3 regions of the Kurthia sp. Dielmo genome follow, and region 2 is predicted to be linked to each of the others. Evidence: riboswitches for the same ligand, from Rfam matches in the RefSeq annotation. Region 2 holds a riboswitch; each other region holds the start of a gene.
What was found. A riboswitch is a leader RNA that binds a small molecule or an ion and turns the genes downstream of it on or off. The one in region 2 is predicted to bind cobalamin.

Region 1 (6,492 bases), on a different contig from region 2:
GTATCATAGCCAGTTGGTTTTGTATGGCTGACGAATTTATAGTTTCGTTTTTTATTATCCAATTGTACATATGTTGTTTTTTTACGATTAGTATAGGCACCTGATCTATCAGAATAAGCATAGTAATACCAAGTAGGTTTTGTATTCGTTTTAGATTTTAAAATATAGCCCGTTGTTGAACCAACCTTCACTTTATAATACTTCGACGATGCTTTTGTTGTAGTAGTGACTTTTTGATTTTGCTTCAGTAATGTAAGCTTTTTCGTTTTTTTATTCGCAGATTTATAAATATACGCACCTGATTCGGTATAGTACGTTTTCATTGTTGCTGCCTCTACATTTAACGGATTTGAAGTTGCTGTGAAAACTGTCGTAACGCCCATCAGAATAGCTAGAGAGACACTTATAATCTTTTTATTCATATATAAATCCTCCTTTTTTATTTATTATAAAAGCACAATATATACATGAATATGCATCTTTATACCAACATATTAATTCCATAAAAACACATCTCTCATTACAAATAACATCAATATATTTTATTCATTCAAAAAAAGCATTTTAATATTATTAATAAACACAACATCAATATTTCGGCTCAAACAAATTCCCTTTATCCTTATATTTATACATACCTAAAATTATATCCAAACACATAAAATAATTTTTACATTAAATTAACATACTTTTAAATAAAATAATTGAATAAAGTAGAAAAAAATGTTTTTTTAGAGAAAATATTTGAAAATTTTGAATAACCATCATATAATGAAAGAAAAATCCGAAAGGAATGATAGTATGCATTTTTCATCTCTGTTTTTTAAAGAACATTTATTTGAAAGTAGCATTTTCGTCGCTTTACTTATTATTCTTTTCAAATTTATGGGCTTCTACTAAATGGACATAATAAGCGGAAGAATGGTTTTCAATTCTTCCGTTTATTTACGAAAAAAATAATTAGATGTAAATAATTTCTCTAAAAAGAAGGAATTTACTTCAATAGAAACGAATTAAGTATCAGGAGGTGGAGAGAACATGCAAAAGCAGCAAGAATATAATGTCTATTTATTTTTGAAAGATTTCGAAACGGCTGGTGAAGATACAGCAAATTGGGCAGGCGTGAAAGATCAACATGCATTACATACCGCGATTCATGATGCACAGGCACATGGTTTAGCAAATGGTATTTCTAGCACCCTTGAACAAGGAAATACGACAATTCAGTTCAACAATCCGCAAATAACAACCTTAGGCGAAAAATTTTTACGTGCACATGAATAAACATCGTAACATCTACACAGTCAGAGAATTTGCAACGTATCGCAAATTCTCTGTTTTTTCGTTTAAAAAGCGTACAACGTCACTCGCTTTTTCAAGCTGACAATGATAGCATGAAACGTAATTGGAGGTTTCATGATGGGACGAGATAAAAAATTTTCTACACACGATTTATGGCAAGCTACACATGAGCTGATTGTTGAAACAGGCTACCAGGGATTTACGATGAGTCTGCTCGCAGCAAAGCTTCATGTATCTCGCGCAGCCATTTACAAACATTACCCAAATAAAGAAGAACTACTTATTGACTTTATGGTTGAAAAAATGCGCTATAGTGTCACGCTATTAAGTGAAATAGACTTTACACAAAGCTTTGAGCATCAATTACGCGACTTATTAGAAAGAATGTTTCAACTTAAAGATTTGCATCAAATTTTAGGAATGGCTTCGACGATAGAAGATGTTTCACCAGTTATTACCGAAAAAAAACAGGTTTTATCAGCGATGCACCATGAACTGTATGCCCCCCTTAATCAATTAATCACTAAAGGCAAAGAACAAGGTTTTATCGACCCTGCTCGTAATAATTTTTTATTACTAGGCTTTATCTTTCAAACGATTGACATACCAAACCACGCTGGACTGCCATTAGATACATTTATCGCAGAAATCCAGGCTCTTATTTTACATGGCATATCAAATAAGTAACACATTTGTCACTTTTATTAGTTACACATGTGTTACTTTGGTGTATACTTTAGTTGGCCTTTTAAGAGGTCAACTTTTTTTATGGAGGGAAAAATTTTGTTTTTAGCATTTAAAGAACTGAAGCACGCCAAGCTCCGTTATGCTATGATGACAGCAATTATTGTCTTAATTGCTTGGCTCGTATTCATTTTATCTGGACTTGGAAACGGATTATCAACACTAAGTGCCGCGACATTAAAAAACATTAACGCTGAGTACGTTGTGTATGAAGAAACAGCGGGCGCGACATTTGCAAAATCAATTTTATCAGAAGATATAATGGAGGATTTAAAGAAACAAAAAGATATTGAGGACGTAGCGGCATTTGGCGCTTCTACAATTTCTGTCGGCAAAACGACATCTAAGGATGCCGATGATAAAGAAGATGTGGCATTAATCGGCTTAGAACCGGATGCCTTTGTTATGCCAACTGTTATTGAAGGAGAAAAATTATCACTTTCAAATAAAAAAGGCGTTGTCATTAACGATACGCTGAAAAAAGCCGGCTATAAAATCGGTGACAAGCTACATGTATCCAATTCAAATTTAAAAGTTGAAGTCATTGGTTTTGTAAAAGGCGAAACATTTAACCATTTACCGGCCATGTTTGCAGTACCAGAAACATGGCGTAGCTATCAATATGCTGCGCCTGGCTCTGATAATGGTCTGAAAAAACCCGTACAAGCCTTTTTCTTAAAAGCACCTAATCTAGAGCCTGAAAAACTTGATAAATCAATTGATGATATCGAAACGGTGACGAAAAGCAAAGCTGTTAACGGCATGCCTGGTTATACAGCAGAAAATGGTACGATTATGATGATGTTAGCATTTTGTATTGTTATTTCAGCATTTATTATCGCGGTCTTCTTCTACGTTATTACAATGCAAAAAACACAACAATTCGGTGTCATGAAAGCAATTGGTGCAAGCAATGGCTTTATTGCACGCGCTATCGTCGCTCAAGTGGCGATTCTTTCAGTTGTCGGTATTTTAATTGGTATTTTATTAACATACGCTACTGCGCTCGCCTTCCCAGAAGGTATGCCATTTAATTTAGATCCTGTATTAGTCACTACATATGCAATTATCTTATTAATTATTGCATTACTTAGCTCGATCATTTCAGTTCGTCAAATTGTCAAGATTGATCCATTAACAGCATTAGGGAGAGTGGAATAAATGGCCCTATTATCACTACAAAACATTTCAAAAAGTTATACAGAAGGTTCTACTACCGTTCAAGCTTTAAAACAAGCTTCACTTGAAGTAGCTGCTGGCGAATTAGTAGCCATCATCGGCCCATCTGGTTCTGGTAAAAGTACATTGCTTTCTATTGCAGGTGCTCTATTACAACCAACAGAAGGTACTGTTACAATTAACGGGCAAGATTTAGGCAATTTATCACCAAAAAAACTAGCTAGCTTCCGTTTACATGAACTTGGCTTTATTTTACAAACATCAAATTTAATTCCGTATTTAAACGTGCTTGACCAATTATTACTTGTCAAAAAAATGGACAGCCGTGTAACAAAAGCGGACAAAGCACATGCTAAGCAATTGTTAACAGAGCTAGGCCTTAGCGACAAATTCAAAAAAATGCCGAATGAATTATCTGGTGGCGAACGTCAACGTGTTGCCATTGCCCGTGCATTTATGAATAACTCAACCGTCATCCTAGCAGATGAACCAACAGCAAGCCTTGATTCAAAGCGTGCCTTTGAAGTCGTACAACTACTAGCAAAAGAAGCAAAAGAACGTCAAAAAGCGGCTATTATGGTGACTCATGATGAACGTATGCTACCACTTTGCGACCATGTTTATCGTATGGAAGACGGCGTGCTAACAAAAGAAGCTTAATTTATTATTTCAAAAAAAGGATGACGTGCATGTCATTCTTTTTTTGTAGACTTAAACTATTAGAAGCATTTCGCTTAAAAATATTTCAATACTACTCTAATTAAACCAAGATAAAGACGGTATCGCTTTCGAAAAATAAGCTACATACAAAAAAGCCGGTAAACATACGCGTGTGTTTACCAGCTTTTTCTAAATTTTATGATGCTTTGTAATTGAACAAAGATATGCCTTCTGGGAGAATCGAACTCTCATCTACGGATTACGAGACCGTTGTTCTACCATTAAACTAAGTAGGCAAATAGGTAAATTAGTAATGTAACTTACAACTATTATTATACTCTTTTTTGTACTTTATACAATATTCCTGTCAGAAAAACACACTTCTTGTTTATTTAACTTTTTTCTACTTTAACGCTTTTACTGCTGTTCTATTAAGAAAATTACTTTGTGCACCCTTAATGATGATGAACATACTCATTTTCTTTCACGTATTCACGGAAATTCGCTAAATCTTGCATGCCTGTTGACGTGCCATCGATTGCTTGCTGCAAGCGCTCTAATAATACCGTTTGTAAATTTGGATGATACCCAAAATAAGAGGCTAACTCAATTGAAACGCTTGGATTTGTATCAGAAAATTGCTGCGCCATTAAGGCCATTCGTTCCATTAAGATGCCTGTAAATAAGAAATATGGTAACATAATGACTTGTTTTGCACCTTGCTCTAGACAGATTTGCATGCCTTGCTCCACAGTTGGTGTTGTTACACCCATAAAAGCACATTCTACAGTTGAAACAGTCAGCTGTGCTTGTAAAATCGATGCGATGTTATAGAAATCCATTTTAGCATCTTCGTCACTGCTACCACGACCGATCAATAAAATTGCCGTATCTTTATGAGGAATCGACACATCAAATTGAATTTCTTCTAAACGAGCCTTTAAAATATCAATAATTGCTTGGTGAATACCGATTGTTTGGCCATACGTAAAACGAATTTCTGGGAACTGCGCCTTTGCCTCTTCAATTTCTGCTGGGATATGTAATTTAGAATGCCCGGCATGTAATAAAATAATTGGAATCACATGGATTTCAACCGCTCCCTGTTCAATACACGCTTGAATACCGTCCTCAATATTAGGATTCGCAAATTCTAAAAAGCATGTCTCTACTAATAAATTGGCATCAATCGCTGGCTTCATTTGACGAATAAATGAACGCACTTCTTCATTCCCCGCTTCTAGTCTGCTACCATGCCCAACAAATAATACCGCTGTCTTTTTTGTGGCGCGCTTTTTACGATATTTTTCAATGCCTTTAATATGCCCTTCTTGACGCACGCGTTCGCCATTTACCATTTCATAAATAATCGCCTCACGCGCTACATTACCTTGCACAATACTACGCGCCGTTTGCTCCTGCTGCACAGAATACCAAGTACCTTTTGGATAATCAATTACGACACATTTATCTTTACAACGTCCATTACAGCGTGTCCGTGACGTATGAATAACCTCATCTAATTTTAGTGTACGAATTTCATCACGAATTTGTTGCGTGACATCTTCTGCGCCAGCTCCCATACAAGTAGCTCCGTTACAAATCATTAAATGACGCTCCATTTTCGTTAAATTCCACGTTGTCATGCTAACTCCCCCTCATGTTGTTGATTCCCACACAGAGGATAGAAAGCATAAAAAAAGACACTTTCCCCTATAAAAAGTGCACTAAAAAAACGCAAATAACCTTTGCTTATTCCGCACCTATCCTCGTAGGGTGAATCATCGAAGATTAAATGGTAGGTCTCCTGGCTTCTCTTCAACGTACTTTACACCTTCCCGTTTACACAGTGGTTTTTGTAAAGCACTCCAAGTTACAGTTGCGGGACAGCATCGGTTTTTCACCGATTTCCCTATTAAGCTAAGAATTAGCGCCATTCATCATATTGAATTGCTTTCATTTTAGCATTAAATTTTGAAAAATCAAATAGCTTTATAAAAAAAGAGAGGCTATTCGCCTCCCTCCTGCTGTGCTAATTCAATAGTATGTCGCTTGAAAAAACCGATGCCAAATGCGATAGCTTGCAGGCTAAAGAAAATCATTTCATTGACGAACCAGCCATTTGTATAGCTATTCCATATAGGAAAATTAAAAATAAGCGAACCCTTATCAGCGATACCACCACCAAAGGCAGTCAAATCCGCCTGTACTTGTGTGTATTCTAGATATGTACTAAGTGCCAAAATAACGCATAACACGACGATATAGCTTACAATTTGTTGTCCCTTCGCTTGCACAAAATAACGGGCGCCAATGACAAAGCTAATGAATAAACTAATCAGTAAAAATGGAATAACAAAGACAAGCGGAATAAATGCTGGATTTATATTTTTTAATGTCTCATCCGGCGCTAATGTAAAATAATAGCGCACAACAAAGACACCAAATAATGAGATTGCTAATGAAATATACCACGCTAATTTACTCAAAAAATCACCCTCCATTGTTCATTATAAAAGAACTAGCTGAAAAAAAATAGCGCAAGCACAGCTTTCCTCCGCACTTGCGCTATCATTACATCGTTAATTGCTGCAATGTTTGTAATTG
Region 2 (6,492 bases):
ACAACAGTAAAAGCACAATAAAGAAAAAGGAGAAAGCGCGAGTTTAGCGCTTTCTCCTTTTTTAGTCGTTTAATTCGTTTGTAATGTTTTTTGCGTAATGCTTTTGCTGCTTCGACCATATGTTTTAGTGAGGCAACGGTTTCAGGTTCCTGGCGTGTTTTTAGACCACAGTCTGGGTTGACCCAGAAATGATTTGCTGGAATGACCGCAAGACTTTCTTCTAAAATCGTTGTCATTTCATCTGCTGATGGGACACGCGGGCTATGGATATCATAAACACCTAAGCCAATACCATACGGATAAGGATTTTCTTTTAGTGAATGAATTAATTCGCCGTGGCTACGTGATGTTTCAAGTGAAATGACATCGGCATCAAGTGCGGTAATTGGGTCAATAAAGTCATTAAACTCACAATAGCACATATGTGTGTGAATTTGTGTCGTAGTATCGACGCTTGACGTGGCAAGCTTGAAGGCATCAATAGCCCAGTTTAAGTAAGCTTGCCAGTTGTTTTGACGCAGCGGTAACCCTTCGCGTAGTGCAGGCTCATCCACTTGGATAATGCGAATGCCCGCTTCCTCTAATGCATGAATTTCTTTTCGAAGTGCTAGGGCAATTTGTGCTGCGACTACATCACGTGGAAGATCATTTCGAACGAATGACCAGTTCAAAATCGTGACAGGCCCAGTTAACATACCTTTCATCCATTTATCGGTATGTTGCTGTGCAAAGACGGTTTCTTTTACAGTCATTGGCGCAAGCCAGTCGACATCACCGTAAATAATTGGCGGCTTAACACAGCGCGAGCCATACGACACAACCCATGCAAATTTAGTGAACGCAAAGCCAGCTAATTTTTCACCAAAGTATTCAACCATGTCCGTACGTTCAAATTCACCATGTACAAGAACATCTAAATCAATTTCTTCTTGTAAGGCAATCCAGCGCAATGTTTCAGCATCTAGTTTTGCTTCATATGCCGCGTCGTCTAAATCGCCACGTCGCCAGGCAGCACGCCATGAACGGACTTCTTTTGATTGTGGGAAGCTGCCAATTGTTGTCGTTGGGAATAATGGTAAATGAAGTGCCTGTTGTTGTAATGCAAGACGTTCTGTAAATGGGACGGTACGCTTGAAATCTTTCTCTTCTAACTTAGCAAGTGCTGTAGACACGCTTTCATTTTGACGACTTGCATGATTTTTTAATGCTTCAATGCGCTTCATGCTAGCAGATACCGCCGTTGGTGTTGGCCACTCACCACTTTCGATATAGCCACTTACTTCGACAAGTTCACCTAATTTTTCATCACTGAATGCGAGTGCATCTTTTAGTGTATCGAAGAGCGTTGTTTCATTCGCAACGGTCACCGGGCAGTGCTGCAAGCTACAAGAGGGTTGCAGCCAAATAGCTTGTGGCGATACAAGTGTTTGAACGGCTTGTACATCTTGTGCAACTTCCTGTAAATTACTTGCCCAAATATCACGACCATTAACCACGCCAAGTGCTAATGTTTTTTGTGCTGGGAAGCCATGCTGACGAAGCGCGGCTAAATTTTCTTTTTTGCCATGGATTAAATCTAATCCGACACCAGCCACTGGTAAATTCGTGATGCGTTCAAAATCTGTTAACGCTTCGAAATAGGTTGTCAGCATCACTTTTGCTTGTGGCACAGCCTCGACAAGTTGTGTATAAATAACTTCTGCTAAGCGACAATCTTCCTCTGATAGGGCAGTAGTCAAAATCGGCTCCTCTAATTGAATCCACTCTGCTCCAACATCTACAAGTTGCTGTAAAACCTGTGCGTAAAGAGGCAGTAGCTCCAATAAATAGTGGGCAAGTTCTTTATCACGATAGCCTTTCGTTAATTTAGAGAAGGTCATTGGCCCGATTAGTGTTGGTTTCACGTCAATATCAACCGCTTCTTTTGCCTCTAAGAACCAATCTACATAATGATTATGATTTAATTTCAGTGTCGCGCCCTCGTATTCGGGAACGATGTAGTGATAATTAGTATTGAACCATTTTGTCATTTCGCAAGCGACCGTGTCAGTCGTACCGCGAGCCATCGCATAATATGTAGTAAGAGAAGGTTCATCTTCTAGTGAGCGATAACGAGATGGGATTAAGTTAAAAAGAAATGCAAGATCGAGCATACGGTCATACATCGTAAAATCACCAGATGTTACTTGCGTTAGGCCGAGTTTTTGTTGCTTTTTTAAATGGGTAATGCGTAATTTTTTCCACTCTGCTTGTAATGTATCTTCGCTAATCGCTTGTTTCCAAAATTTTTCTACGAGACGTTTCCATTCACGGTTTTCTCCGATATACGGGTAACCAATTGTTGTTGTAATCATGTATATTCCTCCTTTGGTGTATTACATAACTCCAAATAAAAAAGCTATTTCAATTAAGAAATAGCGGAAGAATCTATGCATTATTAAAAAAGTCGACTCCTTTTGACCGACCATCGCACAGAACACCGCCCATCTCCACGTGAGCCTTTGGTGTGTACTCAAAACAGGCAGGTCTCCTGACTTATCATCAACATGCTTAAAGCCTTCCCATTTACACAGTGGCGAATTTTTAAGCACTCCGAATTACAGTTGCGGGACAGCGATGGATTCACACCATACTTCCCTTTTAAGCATGTTCTCACATGCACCGGTTTGTAACACGTTATGTAATTGAACAATACTATAGCATATATTTTTCAGAAAATAAAATATATTTTGAAAATGAGCAGAATTTTACTTAAAACCATCTAAAACAATACGAGATGAATTATTTGATGTTATACTGTAAGAAAACATCGCTACACCCAATAATTTATACATAAAACGTAGTGTGCGAAAAACTTAGGTATATAGTATAACGCCAGATAATGGGCTGTTTTTAAATACTTATAGAAGAAATTAGGAGGGATACAATGACGATTCTACTAGTGGATGACAACAAGGTAAATCTATTTGTCATGGAGAAAATTTTAAAAAGTGCTGGGTACGATAATTGTGTATCTCTGACATCGGCTCAGGCACTGTATGATTATTTGAAAATTGATGAACTAAAGTATAAGCCCGATTCAGTGGATCTAATTTTACTAGACATTATGATGCCAGAGATTGATGGTATCGAAGCGTGTCGGACGATTCGTCGTGATGAGCGTTATAAAAATATTCAAATTTTATTTACAACTGCACTTGATGATAAGAAAAAATTATCAGAAGCACTTGGCGCTGGTGGTAATGATTATATTACAAAACCAATTAACAAAACTGAATTACTAGCGCGCATGGATGTGGCGCTCCGTTTAAAACAAGAGCTGGATTGGCATATGATTCATGATGAAAAGATTGAAAATGAATTAAATTTAGCAGCACATGTGCAGCGCAGTTTATTAAGTGAACCTTTTACTGATGACAAGCTTGCTGTACAAGTGGCGTATAAACCGTCATTTAATTTAGCTGGGGACATGTATTACTGGGAACAAATAGATGAGGATCGCTATGCCGTAATGTTATTTGACATGATGGGGCATGGTATTTCGGCTTCCCTCGTTTGTATGTTTATTTCATCTGCGCTACGTGATAGTGTGAAAAAACGTGTAAAGCCGGCTGAAGTGATGATCGAATTAAATCGCTATATGTCCTTATTACATACAGATAAAGAAAAAATTCCATACTACTTTACAGGTGTTTATATGCTAATTAATACGAAGGAAAAAACGATTGAGTATGTCAATGCAGGGCATCCGCATGGCTATGTGTGGCTGAATGAAGAAGAACTTGTACATTTGAACAACAATTCCTGTGCAATTGGCTTTTTCGATGATATTGATGTGAAATCACAAACGATTTCATACGAAAGCTCGGCGCAAATTATTCTGTTTACAGATGGTGTGCTAGAGGCGATGCATCCAGATGAATTTGAAGCGGAGCGACGTATGGATAAGCTTGCTGCACAAACATTATCACTTGATAAACCATTACTTGATTATGTTATTCCGCGTGAACAGCAAGAGAATCAACCAGATGATATGTGTATGCTTGTGATCCAGGCAAATTAAAAAGAGGCTTTGACATATGTGTCAGAAAAGCCGCTTCTATGAGCATAAGAAAAACCGGAATCGCGCTGTGGCGCGGTTCCGGTTTTTCGTTGTGAACGCTAAAAAAGGAACATGACGTGTTTTGTCCCAGCCTCTTTTTTAGTCATAGATTTTTTGATAAATTTTTTCATTCGTAATCGTTTCTTCAAATTTAGGCATAATATCTGAGAAGCGGAGCGATTCTTTTGCACCGAGGCAAAGGAAGCCACCACGTGATAGACTATCGTGGAAAAGCTTATATACTTTATTTTGAAGTGGTGGTGAAAAATAAATCAATACGTTACGACAAATAATTAAGTGAAATTCATTAAATGATTGATCTGTCACTAAGTTATGCTGTGCAAAACTAATTGATTCAAGAAGCTCCGGTTTTATATACGCAAAATGACTGTCCGTATAATAATATTCAGAGAAAGCTTGGCTACCACCCGCAAGCATATAATTTTTCGTATAGTTTTGCATTTTTTGAATGGGGAACCGAGCCGCCTGCGCACGCTCAAGTACGTCCTCATTCATATCGGTTGCGTAGAGAGTAGCTTTATCAATCAACCCAAGCTCTGTAAGTAAAATGGCGACGGAAAAAACTTCTTCTCCCGTAGCGCAGCCGGCATGCCAAATACGAATGTCATCTAATTTTTTAAAACGCGGTAAAATGTCTTCGCGTAATGCTCTGAAAAAGCTAGGGTCACGAAACATTTCCGTGACATTAATCGAGAAGTCATTTAATAATTCTTTGCGTATTTTCTCATCATAGATTACTTTTTCCGTTAAACGAGAGATGTTTGGTAAATGCTCGAGTGCTAGACGATTATGCACTCGACGTGTAATAGAGGAGCGATTGTACTCTCTAAAATCATAAGAAGTTAATTGATAAATCGCTTCTAATAAAAGTGCTACCTCTAATTCTTCTGTTGCCGTTGTTTCCATTACATCACCTCAGTAGTTAACCAAACACGTAAAACAGAGAAAAGTTGCTCTAAGTTTAGTGGCTTACTAATATAATCGGTTGCACCTGCAGCAATGCATTTCTCGCGGTCTGATTTCATTGCTTTCGCTGTTAATGCAATAATCGGTAGCTCGATATTCATATCTTCGCGTAAAATTTGCATCGTATCATAACCATCTAGTTCAGGCATCATAATGTCCATTAAAATTACATCGACATGACGGTCCTTCTCAATAAAGTTTAAACATTCACGACCATTACGTACACTATCTACAATCATGCCATGTTGTTGTAATGTTTTTTCGAGTGCAAAAATATTGCGTTCATCATCATCAACAATCAACACGCGCTTGTTTTTAAAGAAATTCTCTTCTACAATAGCTGGCATGTCAGTTTGAGTCGCATCAGGTGTTTCTTCTACTGATGGTACTTCAAAGATTGATTCTGCTGGCATCTCGACATTATTCGGTAAGCCCGTTGGTAAGCTAGGAATATAAAGTGTAAATGTACTACCCTCACCCTCCGTACTATCGAGTGTAATAGTACCACCAAGTAGTTGCGCAAATTCTTTACAAATGGATAGACCAAGACCTGTACCGCCATATTTACGAACAGTTGCTCCGTCTGCTTGTTGGAAGGATTCAAATATAAGCTCATGTTTTTCTTTTGGAATACCGATACCTGTATCTGTGACAGAAATAGCTAACCACTGTTCAGAAATTCTTTGCTGTTCCTTCGTAAGTGAAGGATTGTAGAGATGGACATTCACAGAGCCATGTTCTGTAAATTTAAAGGCATTTGATAATAAGTTTTTCAAAATTTGCTGGAAGCGTTTATGGTCTGTATGAATAACATCTGCGACATCATCCTCTTTTACAACGTTAAAGACAACATCTTTGTCGTTACTAAAATGTGTAAAGGATTGTTTTAAATAAAGCGGCAATTCATTGATATTGACTTCTTCATAAATCATTTCTAATTTACCAGCCTCAATTTTTGATAAATCTAAAATATCATTAATTAAGTTTAAGAGATCTTTACCAGAAGAATTAATCACACGTGCAAATTCTTCATCTTCTTCTTGATTTTCCGCTTTTGCATTCTCTGCTAGCATTTCAGATAAAATTAAAATACTGTTAAGCGGTGTTCGCAGTTCATGTGACATATTTGCAAGGAATTCAGATTTGTATTTAGAACTTTGAATAAGCTCTTCGGCATTTCGTTCTAAATCAGATTTTGTAATTTCAAGCTCTGCTGTCTTTTCTTCTGCTTCACGCGTACGCTCTTCAAGCTGTTCATTAATATTTGTTAATTCTTCGGTCTGTGCTTGTAGTTCCTCTGATTGTGTTTGCAGTTCTTCCGATTGTGTTTGCAATTCTTCAGTCTGTGCTTGTAGTTCCTCACTCATGGCACGAGATTCATTTAATAATTGAACGACTTCCAT
Region 3 (6,492 bases), 290 kb from region 2:
ATCTTGAGCCTTTACAGTAAAGACAGCTCCGGCTAATTTTGCCCCTGTATCTTTGTCATATTTCGTAATGGCTAAATTTGACTTTGTTGTCTGAGGCTTCGTTCCTTGATTATCTTTACCTTTATCTCCTTTATTATCCTCTTTTTCTGGTGTTGGTGCTCTTGGTTGCTCAGGATTACCCTTTTGACTATTGTCTTTCGTTGACGAATCATTCGATGCAGGTGGTGTTTGTGCTGCAGGTTGCTGTGTAGCATCATCTGATGAACTGGTTGTTCCCTTTGAATCGGGTGTTTGTGTTGTAGGTTGCTCTTTTGTTTGACCCTTGTCTTCTGAAACTTTTGGTTGCTCGCTAGAATCTTGATTTGTAACCTTAGACTGTCCACTGTCTGTTGTCGTACCTTCTGTTACAGCAATTGAATTCATCGTTGGAGACACAAATACAAACGTCGCTGCAAGCGCAATCAAAAATCTTTCTACTAGCGGTTTCCTCATCAGCCTTTCTCCTTTCTATTATTAAATTCATCAAAAAACATAAAAATAAGCTTTCTACCACGAAAAAAGGTTTATTTAATTTCATTTAATACAAAAAAGCTTTTCTCGTATAGTCATATTTTCCTCTTATTTTTATAACGAAACGTAAAAAATAAAATTTGAGTTCAAAAACTTAGTTAAATTAGCTCAATTATGTAATAAGTCAGAAAATTCTAAAAATAATAGAATGAAAAAAGAAACCCATAACTTGTTCGTACATTAGGAATTAAGGTAATAAAAAAAGCCTCGTATAAAACGAGACTTTTCACTCAAACTCTAGACCTTTGGTTGAATAATTGATGCAGCTTGCTCTAATGTAACCATAGTTGTCGCCATAGATAATGCCGCTTCAATAATTGGGAATGCTAAAACAGCACCGGATCCTTCACCTAAGCGCATATTCATATGTAACATTGGTTCAATATCGAGACGCGCTGCTGCAATTTTAGCCCCCGGTTCTTCAGAGGCATGTGATGCTAACACATAGTCTTGTACATGTGGATTTAGTTCCGCTGCGATTAATGCAGCTACGGTTGAAATATAGCCATCCACGACAAGTGGTACTCGATTTGCCGCTGCAGCTAGGGTAACTCCTGCCATTGCACTAATTTCAAGACCGCCTACTTTGGCCAACACATCAATAATATCGTCACGATTAGGTTGATTTAGTGCAATTGCTTTGCGAATAACTTCCGCTTTATAAGCGATACCACCTTCTCCAACACCTGCACCAAAACCTGTTACTTCAAGCGGGTCACAATCCTCTAACACGGATAAAATTGCTGCACTTGGTGTCGTGTTACCAATACCCATTTCCCCAGTTGCTAACAAGTTTACCCCATTCTTAATTTGCTGTGTTGCTACTTCAATTCCAACTTCTATCGAACGAATGGCTTCATCTCGACTCATCGCAGGGCCCTTCGCCATATTATCTGTACCATATTTAACTTTTTTCAAGATCACACCTGAATCTGCTGGTAAATCTTCTAGCACACCAACATCTACCGCCACAACTTCTGCCCCTACCGATTTTGCAAGAGCACATACCCCTGTTGTCCCTTTAGGAAAGCCTAATGTTTGAAAAACCGTTACAGATTGCGGATTGGTTGTAACACCCTCATCGCATACTCCATGATCTCCTGCACAGACAATAACCGCTTTTTTATGAATTGTTGGGAATTCTCCATCGTGGATTGCCGCTAGTTTTGCCGCAATACGCTCTAGCTTTCCTAAACTTTTTGGTGGTTTTGCAAGCGAATCGATATAGTTCTCCGCTTTATCGTAATTCGCCTTTGTTGTTGCGGTAATTTGTTCAATTGTTTGTTGTAATAATGACATCTGTTCTTCCTCCTCGTTGTCTACACAAAACAAAAAGCCTGTAGTTTATTTGCATTACAAATAAACTACAGACTTTTCCATCGTCTATACGTACGTATACAGCGTTAGGCAGGTCTCCTGGCTTCAGGTCAAGATAGTCGTAAGCCTTCCCGAAAAAATCAGTGGCATCCTTTACGACCATTCGCTGTTACAGTGGCGGGACCGCTAAAGTTTTGCACTTTATTCCCTATTCTCTCTATTACTAGAGCACCTAATGCTTTATGTAGTTACCTTCACTCTATCGTATTTTGAATAATCAGTCAACATCCTTTTTCACATCTGACCACATACGACTCACAATTTTATCAGTTGGTCGATTACGTCCACTAAACGGCCCTTCTTTCGTCATAGATGCCTCTAAATCAACTAAAAATGCCAGCACTAGCCCATCTTCTGTAAACGTCAATTCTGTTAAATCATTTCCGGTAGCACCATCACGTTTCGTTAATATTTCTGCATTTACTCAAATTGCTCCAGCAAACACATAAATACACGTTGCATAATCTTCATATGCTGGAAACGCATAGCTTTCACCAGCCTTACCATGAAGGTCATAAATATGGACATTTTGGCGAATCAATAATGGTGCATCGCTAGGAGCTGCAATTAAACGAAAGCCTTGTTGTGGCTCATATTGTGCAAAATGAACTTCTGGTGGCAAATCAACTTCACGCGGACGCACAAAAATTTGTAGCATTTCCGCGTCCATATGTGGCGTACCTTCTTGATGGAAGAAGCTTTCTCCCGCACTCATTAACATATAGCGATTTTCACGAATTGTTTCATATGAGCCATGCGAATCTTCATGGACAAATTCACCCTTTACAAGATAGCTAACAATCTCATCATTTTTATGCTCATGCATTTTAATTAATGTTCCTTTTCGAATAATGGCATGATCAAAAGATTGTAATGGGCCAAAAGCATAATCTTCTTGCTCTTTATCCCCCTCAGCAATCCCTGGCCACTGTGAACGAAACTCAATACGTTGCCCTACTTTATCATATGATTCACTACTTCTAAAAATTTTCATCTAATTCCTCCTATAATGCATAAAAATCTTTTTTCTGTAATTCTATACCCTTCGCTAAATGACCAAAACCGCTTATAATAGAAGGAACGAAGGCGATTGCGTGGTGATTTATATGAAATTTCAAACAAAAATGATTCTTTACTTCAGTACAATCATTTTCCTTATTTGTGGCATTTTCCTTGTCTTACTTGAACATCATATCGAAGAAACGACAAATAAACAAATTGCGAAGCAAGCACTCCAAGCAGCTCATCTCGTAGCAGATACGGATGATATTATTGACGCATTTGATGATAAAGATCCGAGTAAAGCCATCCAACCGATAGCGGAAAGCATTCGGAAAAATATCGGTGCTGCTTATGTCGTTGTAGGGAATATGGACGGCATTCGTTATTCTCATACGGAGCCAGATAAAATTGGCTTTCATATGGTTGGCGGTGATAACACTCCTGTGCTTGAAAAAGGTGAATCAATTATTACAGAACGCGTAGGCTCCTTAGGAAAATCAATTCGCGGAAAGGTCCCTGTCAAAAAAGATGGGGAAATTATTGGTATTGTTTCTGTTGGCTTTATGACCTCAACCGTCCAAGAAAATATTGATAGCGTATTCTTTCATTGGCTACGTATTTCGATTTTAGTCGGCTTGATTGGGGTACTCTGTGCCATATTATTATCTATTTATATGAAGAAACAGCTTTTCGATATGGAGCCTAAGCAGATTGCAAGGCTTTATCAGCTCAATCAAACCATTTTAGAAACGACGAGCGACGGCATCATTACTACAAACAAAAATCATACTATTACTTCTGCAAACCCAAGTGCTTATCATTTTTTTAATAAAGAAAAGGTTCTAATGGAACGGGACATTAGTGATATCATTCCTCTACGCTTAACCGAAAAATCTGAATTTCAAGCAGTAGAAATGGCACTTGGAGAGGAAACCGTTATTTTATCGAAGAAACCACTGTATGTAAAAAAAGACCGTGAAGGTGCGCTTTATACGTTGCGGAAAAAAGATGAATATGAGCAAGTTATTAATGAACTACAACACGTCAAACAGCAAGCCAAAATGCAGCGTGCACAAACACATGAATTCTCAAATAAAATGCATTTATTGCTTGGTCTTTTAAAGCGTCATCAAGTCAAAGAAGCCGTTGAATTCATAGAACAAGACCAAATAAACAAGCATCAACAATATTCATTTACTAATCAACAGCCCTACACGATTTTAAATGCTTTACTTGTCGGTAAAATGATTGAAGCGCAGGAAAAAAATATTATCTTACAGATTGAGCTGGATGATACGCTCATGCCTTGTACCGATGAACAACTTAATGCCGTCACAATGGCGCTTGGAAATTTAATACAGAATGCGATTGAAGCGGTACTAAAATCAAAGAATTCATTAAAAGAAGTACGTGTGAGCATCCAACAATATGAGCATGAATTATTAATGGAAGTGCAAGATAGTGGTGATGGCGTCGATGATAAGCTCGCCACGAAAATTTTTGAACGTGGCTTTTCAACGAATGACGGCTATGATCGTGGTCATGGTTTAGCATTATCAAAACAAGCAATGCAGGCAGTAGATGGCGATATTTTCTTAGATGCTGGTGATTTATCAGGTGCCTGCTTCTTATTAGTATTGAGGAGGAATTCATAATGAATATTTGGATTGTAGAAGATGATTTTCGTATTGCGAATATCCACCAAGAGTATATTGAGCAATTAGAACGCTGTAAAGTAACTGGCAGCTTTCGTAATGGACAGGAAGTAAAAGAAGCACTCGCTTCAAAACAGGTTCCACATATGCTATTTCTTGACCTCTATATCCCAGATGTTGAGGGCTACGAACTTGTGATGCATATTCGTCAAAGACACCCAAAAGTCGCCATTGTAATGGTCACAGCAGCGGCTGAAGCGACACATGTTCATGCACTAAAAGCGCTCGGAGTTTATGATTATATTGTCAAACCTTTTAATGAGGAGCGGTTACAAGCGCCGATTCAACAATTACAAAAAGAACAAAAAATGTTTGCTACAAACGAATATTTCAAACAAAAACAATTAGATTTGCTCTTTTTACATACAGTTGTTGAAGAACAAGCAACTACTGCAACAAAGGGCATCGACACACATACCCTTGATACGATAAAAGAACTTTTTATCGCGAAACAGCTTGATAAGGTGACTGCCAATGAACTGAGCGAAAAAATGGGTATTAGTCGCTCAACTGCGCGCCGGTATTTAGAGCATTTAGTTGCTGAAAAAGTGCTCGAAACTGCCCTTCTCTATGGAACGGTCGGGCGCCCTGAGCGAAAATATATGTTACGCACGTAATTTTTTTAAAATCGCATAAAAAAAACATACATTTTTTACGATGTACGTTTTTTTAGGGCAGAAATTAATGTTTCTGCTCTTTTTCTTTTTCAATTTCGCTCATGATTGTTTCGCCTTCAATATCAACATTTGGTAATATTTTATCTAACCATTTCGGCATATACCAAGCCGCTTTGCCCATTAGAAGCATCAATGCGGGGACAATCATCATGCGCCCGATAAAGGCATCAAATAACACACCAAAAGTTAATGCTAGACCAATGATTTTTGTCATCGGATCATCTGCCATCATAAAGATGCCAACCCTAAGAAAATAATGGGTGAAGCAATTGGTACTACAAGCACACAGCTCAGAATGACGACACTTTGGATGACAAAATAAAAAATCCGTAGATGCGCTATAAGGCTATCAGAATACCAATGCAAAATAGCGTAAATTGCAAATAATATCGTGCAACTAATCATTTGCAAAATGGTCACTTGTACGAGTTGTTGCATTAATAACACACCAATTAAAAGAATGCCAATTGCTGCGGTTAGGGACATACGCACCTTCTCAATATCGTAGTGCAATCGATTTAAATAGCTAAAAATTTGCATATATCCCCCTATTAACATTTATTCATTAGCAGTATATCATATCATGTAGTTGCCATAAGGGAGCTATTAATTAAAAAACACTTCTAAGAAAATTCTTTAGAAGTGTTTACGTTCTATTACCAGCTTGCTTTTTTTATCCCTGGAATTTGACCTTTGTAAGCAAGCTCTCTGAATTGAATGCGTGATAGGTTAAATTTGCGCATATTACCACGTGGGCGCCCCGTTAATTCACAACGTCTTGTAAGTCTTACTGGCGATGCATCACGCGGTAATTTTTGTAATGCCTCGTAATTATGCTCTTCTTTTAATTGTTGACGCAGTGCTGCATATTTTTCAACTGTAGCTCGACGTTTTTCATTGCGTATGATTTTTGATTTTTTTGCCATTATATAGCCTCCAATTGTTGTTTTAATTGCTCAATTTCTAAATCTTCTCCGATAAAAACGAGTGTTGTTGGGAACTTGACTTCCTGTGGAAAATATAGGGGAACACCAAATGAATACTGAAATAAAGTTGTTTTTTCCGGATACTCATCTACTGACACAAAGCCCTTTATACGAAATACAGTAGCGGGTAACGCTCTTACAAATGCATCAAGGGCCCGCTTTGAG

Region 1: linked by a shared signal. The riboswitch ahead of KTHG_RS05340 (CbiX/SirB N-terminal domain-containing protein) and the one ahead of metE (5-methyltetrahydropteroyltriglutamate--homocysteine S-methyltransferase) in region 2 are both predicted to bind cobalamin.
Region 3: linked by a shared signal. The riboswitch ahead of cobT (nicotinate-nucleotide--dimethylbenzimidazole phosphoribosyltransferase) and the one ahead of metE (5-methyltetrahydropteroyltriglutamate--homocysteine S-methyltransferase) in region 2 are both predicted to bind cobalamin.

Annotation. Positions count from the first base shown of each region.
Region 1 covers NZ_HE578957.1:79,718-86,209, reverse strand. The annotation lists gene KTHG_RS05370 (hypothetical protein) at 1-422, opposite strand, end outside; gene KTHG_RS05365 (hypothetical protein) at 1,039-1,284, shown strand; gene KTHG_RS05360 (TetR/AcrR family transcriptional regulator) at 1,420-1,989, shown strand; gene KTHG_RS05355 (ABC transporter permease) at 2,086-3,207, shown strand; gene KTHG_RS05350 (ABC transporter ATP-binding protein) at 3,208-3,885, shown strand; tRNA gene KTHG_RS05345 (tRNA-Thr) at 4,111-4,181, opposite strand; gene KTHG_RS05340 (CbiX/SirB N-terminal domain-containing protein) at 4,341-5,531, opposite strand; cobalamin riboswitch at 5,666-5,838, opposite strand; gene KTHG_RS05335 (hypothetical protein) at 5,895-6,374, opposite strand; gene KTHG_RS05330 (hypothetical protein) at 6,460-6,492, opposite strand, start outside.
Region 2 covers NZ_HE578959.1:99,042-105,533, forward strand. The annotation lists gene KTHG_RS11755 (hypothetical protein) at 1-21, shown strand, start outside; gene metE (5-methyltetrahydropteroyltriglutamate--homocysteine S-methyltransferase) at 1-2,354, opposite strand, end outside; cobalamin riboswitch at 2,504-2,681, opposite strand; gene KTHG_RS11765 (SpoIIE family protein phosphatase) at 2,927-4,063, shown strand; gene KTHG_RS11770 (CheR family methyltransferase) at 4,202-5,029, opposite strand; gene KTHG_RS11775 (ATP-binding protein) at 5,029-6,492, opposite strand, start outside.
Region 3 covers NZ_HE578959.1:393,428-399,919, forward strand. The annotation lists gene KTHG_RS13050 (SpaA isopeptide-forming pilin-related protein) at 1-492, opposite strand, end outside; gene cobT (nicotinate-nucleotide--dimethylbenzimidazole phosphoribosyltransferase) at 808-1,869, opposite strand; cobalamin riboswitch at 1,960-2,138, opposite strand; gene KTHG_RS21300 (hypothetical protein) at 2,165-2,314, opposite strand; gene KTHG_RS13060 (pirin family protein) at 2,372-2,941, opposite strand; gene KTHG_RS13065 (ATP-binding protein) at 3,054-4,604, shown strand; gene KTHG_RS13070 (response regulator) at 4,604-5,281, shown strand; partial or broken gene KTHG_RS13075 (MMPL family transporter) at 5,346-5,576, opposite strand; gene KTHG_RS21305 (hypothetical protein) at 5,570-5,881, opposite strand; gene rpsN (30S ribosomal protein S14) at 5,998-6,267, opposite strand; gene KTHG_RS13085 (CobW family GTP-binding protein) at 6,267-6,492, opposite strand, start outside.